2 regions of the Breoghania sp. L-A4 genome follow, and region 2 is predicted to be linked to the other one. Evidence: predicted binding sites of a transcription regulator. Region 2 holds the regulator's gene; the other holds the start of a gene.
What was found. Region 2 encodes HrcA, which represses chaperone genes, less so after heat shock. Its sites were predicted from a motif close to GTTAGCACTCNCNNNNNGNGAGTGCTAAC; they were not measured.
Positions count from the first base shown of each region.

Region 1: the regulator HrcA is predicted to act here: its motif matches at 1,979-2,007, upstream of groES (co-chaperone GroES).

Region 1 covers NZ_CP031841.1:950,073-953,488, reverse strand. Annotated here, with positions in the region: gene D1F64_RS04455 (pilus assembly protein TadG-related protein) at 1-1,380, opposite strand, end outside; gene groES (co-chaperone GroES) at 2,100-2,387, shown strand; gene groL (chaperonin GroEL) at 2,445-3,416, shown strand, end outside.
Region 2 covers NZ_CP031841.1:124,124-127,539, reverse strand. Annotated here, with positions in the region: gene rdgB (RdgB/HAM1 family non-canonical purine NTP pyrophosphatase) at 1-155, opposite strand, end outside; gene rph (ribonuclease PH) at 159-872, opposite strand; gene hrcA (heat-inducible transcriptional repressor HrcA) at 1,259-2,329, shown strand; gene moeB (molybdopterin-synthase adenylyltransferase MoeB) at 2,439-3,245, shown strand.

The DNA of each region.
Region 1 (3,416 bases), 830 kb from region 2:
GGTCCGCGTGTCCATCACATCCGTCACATCGCCATTGTTGTTGTAGTCGATGCCCGTCCGGTTCTCCGGCACGTAGCCATAGGCATTGTACTTGGAGATGTTCGGGTTCCTGTCGTTCCACTCGTAGGTGTTCGCGCCATCGGTCATGACGATCATGATGCGCCGGTGGCCGGGATTGGCGGGATCGTTCATCGCGCGGCCCTCGGTAAACGGCGCCTGCGGCGAAATCGCCCGCCATCCCCACATCACACCCTGATGGATGTTGGTGTAGCCATCGGCGACCATGGCGTCGATCGCGGCGTCGACCGTATCCTTGCTGGTGGTCAACGGCGTGACCTGCTGCGTCTTGCAGCCATAGTTGGGACCCCGGCTCACGCCATTGTCCCAGGAGCTGAAGGAGGCGCCATCGTATTTGCACATCCGCTGCTGCTTCGCGGTATGGGCGTCCGCACCCAGGCCCGATACGCTGGTGGTGCAGGTGCCGCCATCGTCGTCGATCCAGCTGTTGGAATAGCTGTAGGAGCGGTAGTTGTCGTAGCGAATGTAACCGCCCTCGTCCGGCTCGTCGGGCGCGAACTCGGGCACGAACAGCGTCTCGGGAACCGCATCGCTAGCTTCCGTGTCCCGCACATCATAGGGATACGGACGCGCCTCGACACATCCCTGCCAGCTGACGCCGGAGATCTGGTTGAAGAGATCCAGGCGCGGCGTGTTGGTGGCCATGTTGTTGCCGTTGACCGGCGACAGGCCGTTCACGTCGATCCAGGCGGCGTCCGCCTTGTCGGCGCCGACGTTGACGAAGGCGGTGAACGGAACCAGACCGATCTTCACGCGATCTGGGACCGGGCTTGTGGCGTTCACGGCCAGCAATGTCGCCGTCAGGTCTTTCGCCGCCTCTTTCAAGGTGGTGATTTTCGTGCCGCCCATGGAACCCGAATTGTCGAGGACCATGACGACATCGAAGCTGGCGTCACCGACGATTGTCTCGGATTGCACGACAAAGTTGAGAGCGTCGATGCCGACCAGCGGGGTGAAGGCGGTGCCGACGCTGACTTCGGCAGTCACGTTGACCGCCCCATCCGCGTTGCGACTGGCGGAGAAGTCGGCAATCGTGCCGCTGCGGACATTGAAGTTCGCTTCGAACTCCGCGCGGGCCGCGGCCGTCATCGCGTCGTTCGTGATCGACGCGTACGCCTGGGTGTTGATGGCGAGCGCGGCGGAATCCACCGCTATCTGCGCACGCTGTTTGGCCGAGACGACTTGCGACATGTCAATGCCCGCACCGACGGCGAAAACCACCGGAACGATCGTAAGTCCGAAAAGAATCGCGATATTGCCGCGATCGTCTTTGCGGAATTTTGCCAAAATCGGGGCGAACATCTGATTGAACATCGTAGGAAGCTCCATGTGGCCGGAAACACCAGCTCAACTTCCCCAATCAATACCAGCATTTTTTGTTAACGCACCCCGATCCCGGCACTCTCCTTTCCAAGTTGTTTATGCGAATTCTTTAGTTTATTAAAATTTTCATCAATATTTCCGACAAATACTTCGTACAAGTCCGTACCTCAGGCGGAAATCAACGAACTTGGGCCGCAAAGCCAAGCAATCAAACGAAGTCAAACGAATTGGAAAGCCCCCGGTTTCGGCCATCACAGCGCGCGATGCGATGCGGTTTGCGAAATTCCGCTTCGCAATTCCAAAACGGTGCCTGCGGGTCCTCTTTTGTAGCAAGGTCCTGTTAACCACGGACGCAAGTGAACGTGCACCGCCTATTCCCAGGACGCCAATACGAATTGCATTTCGCGATGCGCCGGTCCGCCGCATTGTCGCTTTATGCGAGCGGCCCCGACACGCACCGCGGCACCAACGCGCACATCCTCGCCTTCCGGCATCGCGCCCCAGCTCCACACCACGCGCGCTTTTCGCCATCCACCGCATTGACAAAAGCGCGGGCCGAAACTACATCGGGGCAGCAGTTAGCACTCACCTTCAATGAGTGCTAACAATGCACCAGGGACATCCCTGCACCCGTATTCCGGCATCACCAATGGCAGCGCCGCCCAAGAGGGGCGCTCCAGGAGAGGAAAGAGCCAGATATGACATTCCGTCCGCTACACGACCGTGTCGTCATCCGCCGCGTTGATTCCGAAGAGAAGACCGCCGGCGGCATCATCATTCCCGACACCGCCAAGGAAAAGCCGCAGGAAGGCGAAGTCGTTTCCGTGGGCCCGGGCGCACGTGACGACGCCGGCAAGCTCGTCGCCCTCGACGTCAAGGCCGGCGACCGCGTCCTGTTCGGCAAATGGTCGGGCACCGAGGTCAAGATCGACGGTGAAGACCTGCTCATCATGAAAGAATCCGACATCATGGGCGTGATCGCTTAACAGCGGGCGCCCCTTTCGGATCCTTTTCGTACCAACAGTTTTTAGAGAGAAGTCAACATGGCTGCTAAAGAAGTCAAGTTCTCGACAGATGCCCGCGACCGCATGTTGCGCGGCGTGGACATCCTGGCCAACGCCGTCAAGGTGACGCTCGGCCCCAAGGGCCGCAACGTCGTCATCGACAAGGCTTTCGGCGCTCCCCGCATCACCAAGGACGGCGTCACCGTCGCCAAGGAAATCGAGCTTGAAGACAAGTTCGAGAACATGGGCGCACAGATGCTGCGCGAAGTCGCTTCGAAGACGAACGACATCGCTGGCGACGGCACCACCACCGCCACCGTTCTGGCCCAGTCGATCGTGCGTGAAGGCGTCAAGGCCGTCGCCGCCGGCATGAACCCGATGGACCTGAAGCGCGGCGTCGACATGGCCGTTACCGAAGTCGTCAAGGACCTGACGGCACGCTCCAAGAAGATCTCCACCTCGGCCGAAGTCGCCCAGGTCGGCACGATCTCCGCGAACGGCGCCAAGGAAATCGGCGACATGATCGCCGAGGCCATGCAGAAGGTCGGCAACGAGGGTGTCATCACCGTCGAGGAAGCCAAGACCGCCGAGACCGAGCTTGAAGTCGTCGAAGGCATGCAGTTCGATCGCGGCTATCTGTCGCCGTACTTCGTGACCAACGCCGACAAGATGCTCGCCGATCTGGAAAAGCCCTACATTCTCCTGCACGAGAAGAAGCTTTCCAACCTGCAGGCGATGCTGCCGATTCTGGAATCGGTCGTTCAGTCCTCGCGTCCGCTGCTGATCATCGCCGAAGACGTCGAAGGCGAGGCCCTGGCCACGCTCGTCGTCAACAAGCTGCGTGGCGGCCTGAAGATCGCCGCCGTCAAGGCGCCGGGCTTCGGCGATCGCCGCAAGGCCATGCTGGAAGACATCGCCATCCTGACGGGCGGCACGGTGATTTCCGAGGATCTCGGCATCAAGCTCGAGAACGTCACCATCGACATGCTCGGCACCGCCGAGAAGGTTTCC
Region 2 (3,416 bases):
CCGGTTTCCTCGGGCTCGGGCAGGCCAAGATCGGCGGCGGAGACCACCTCGAAGCCGAAGGGCTCGACCAGCGCGTTGATCTCGCGGATCTTGCCCTTGTTGTGGCTGGCGACAACCAGCTTGCCCGGCTCCAGCCGGCGGTGCCCGGTGCTCATGCCCTAGCCGATGGCCATCTTCTGCAGGTCGACCAGCCGGGCGATGCCGCCACGCGCCAGGCCCATCAGCTGCTGGAACTCATCATCGGAAAACGGCTCGCCCTCCGCGGTGCCCTGAATCTCGACGATGCCACCCTTGCCGGTCATGACGAAATTAGCGTCCGTGTCCGCGTCCGAATCCTCCAGATAGTCCAGATCAAGCACCGGCGTCCTGGCGTAGATGCCGCAGGAGATCGCCGCCACATGGTCCTTGAGAACCGGCTTGGTGATCATGTCGCGCACGCGCATCCACTCGATGCAGTCGTTCAGCGCCACCCAGGCGCCGGTGATCGCCGCGGTGCGGGTGCCGCCGTCTGCCTGGATCACGTCGCAATCGACGGAAATCTGGCGCTCGCCCAGCGCGCCCAGATCGGTGACGGCGCGCAGGCTCCGGCCGATCAGCCGCTGGATTTCCTGGGTCCGGCCGGACTGCTTGCCGGCGGAGGCCTCGCGGCGCATCCGCTCGCCGGTGGCGCGCGGCAGCATGCCGTATTCGGCGGTCACCCAGCCGCGGTTCTGGCCGCGCAGCCAGGGCGGCACGCGCTCTTCCAGGCTGGCGGTGCACAGCACATGGGTGTCACCGAACTTCACAAGGCAGGAGCCTTCCGCATGCTTGGAGACACCGCGCTCAAGAGTGACGGCGCGCATTTCGTCGGCGGCGCGTTTTGACGGTCGCATGGAAAACTCCAAATGGTTTGTTCGGGCCGCTGACGGCGGGTCGTGGGCCGCTTTGCGGCGTTGTAGCTTTGCTTTGTGCGCGGCGTAAAGGGCGGGCACGCGCTTTGTGACGAATCCGATCCGATTTCATGACACGATGGCGTACAAGCGCTGCATGCCACGTCGACACAGCGAAAATTGCGGCTAATATTTCTCAGCGTGGTCCGCTCCGGCTTGGCCGTCTCGCCGGCAAGACCCATATAAAACGCGCGCGCCGACTTGCGGGCAGCACGCACCGGCGTCCCGGGATACGGGATGACCGCGGCGTGGCCCGATTCGAACGCGAAACAACACGATCGGTGAAGAACCAATGACGTGCAGACACAGATGTACGGACAGGTGAACGGGTGAGAATCGAGACGACCCAAAGCGGCCTGCGCGATCTGGACGAACGGTCGCGCGACATTTTCCGGTCCATCGTCGAGAGCTATCTGGAAACCGGCGAGCCGGTCGGCTCGCGCAACATTGCCCGCATGCTGCCGGTTAGTCTGTCGCCGGCCTCGGTGCGCAACGTCATGGCCGATCTCGAGCATCTTGGCCTCGTCTACGCGCCGCACACCAGCGCCGGACGGTTGCCCACGGATGTGGGATTGCGTTTCTTCGTCGACGCGCTTCTGGAGGTCGGCGATCTGAGCCGCGAGGAGCGCGAGCAGATCGAGGTGCACGTCAGGGCCGGGCGCGAGGACCGCAGCATCGAGCAGTTGCTGACCGAAGCAAGCCAGATGCTGTCGGGTCTGTCGCGCGGCGCGGGCGTGGTGCTGACGCACAAGACGGACAAGCGGCTGAAACAGATCGAGTTCGTGCGGCTCGAGCCGACCAGGGCGCTGGCGGTGCTCGTCGGCGAGGACGGCTCGGTGGAGAACCGGCTGCTGGAACTGCCCGCGGACATGCCCACCTCGGCGCTGACCGAGGCGTCCAACTATCTCAACGCACACATCAACTCCAAGACGCTGGAAGAGGTGCGCGCCTCGCTTGTCGCTCAGAAGGACGCGCGCAAGGCGGAACTCGACGAGCTGACGAGCCGGATCGTCGACGCGGGACTGGCCACATGGGCTGGGCAGGGCGAGGGCGACCAGGACACGCTGATCGTGCGCGGCCGGTCCAACCTGCTTGAGGACCGCAGCGCGCTCGAGGACATGGAGCGCATCCGGCTGCTGTTCGACGATCTGGAGAACAAGCGCGAGCTGATCCAGCTCCTGGGCCTCGCGGAGCAGGGCGACGGCGTACGGATCTTCATCGGTTCGGAGAACAAGCTGTTCTCCCTGTCCGGCTCCTCGCTCATTGTCGCGCCCTACCGCGACAAGGACCAGCGCATTGTCGGCGCGCTGGGCGTCATCGGTCCGACCCGGCTGAATTACGCCCGCATCATCCCCATGGTCGACTACACGGCCAAGGTCGTGGGGCGGATGCTGGGGTAGAGAGACATTCTGCGTTGTCATCCCGGGCGAGCATCGCGAGACCCGGGATGACAACATAGAATGTAGGCTGCTCCAGCGGAGCGGAAGAAACGCAGGCGCGGGGACTTACATGACACTGCAAGGTGAGGAACTGGAGCGCTACGCGCGGCACATCGTACTCAGCGATGTCGGCGGCCCCGGCCAGCAGAAGCTCAAGCGCGCGCGCGTGCTGGTGATCGGCGCGGGCGGGCTCGGCGCGCCGATGATCCAGTATCTGGCGGCGGCCGGCGTCGGCACCATCGGCGTGGTCGACGACGACATCGTGTCGCTGTCGAACCTGCAGCGCCAGGTCATCCACGATACCGCAGCCGTCGGCCAACCCAAGGTGGAAAGCGCGCGCACCTCGGTCGCCCGGCTCAACCCGCATGTGACGATCGACGCGCACAACACGCGAATCACGGCCGACAACGCGGTGGAGCTGATCGCGGGCTACGACATCGTCGCGGACGGCTCGGACAATTTTGCCACCCGTTATCTGGTCTCCGACGCGTGCTTTTACGCGAAAAAGCCGCTGGTGACCGCGGCCGTGGGGCAGTTCGACGGCTCGATCACCACGCTGAAGCCGCATCTCGCGGGAGACGACGGCGCGCCCAACCCGACCTATCGCTGCCTGTTTCCGGACCGGCCGCCCGAAGGCGTTCTTCCCACCTGCGCGCAGGCCGGCGTGCTCGGCGCGCTCACCGGCATCATCGGGTCCATGCAGGCGCTGGAAGTGATCAAGGAGATCGTCGGCTTCGGCGAGAGCCTGGTCGGGCGGCTGGTGCTCTACGACGCCCGCTCCATGCGGCTTGAAACCATCCGCTATCGCTGGTCGGCCAAGAACCCGCTCAACGGCGATACGCCACAGCCGGCCGAAACGTTGCTCGCCGCGGAGTGAGGTCAGCGAGGCGCGCGTCCATTTGGCGCGTGACGTCATCCTTCGAGACGGCGCTGAAGCGCCTCCTCAGGACGAGGTCTATCGTGTTGATATATTAATAAAAAGTGCCACACACTCTTCCTCATCCTGAGGAAGCCGCGCAGCGGATGTCTTGAAGGATGGGCCGCGCGC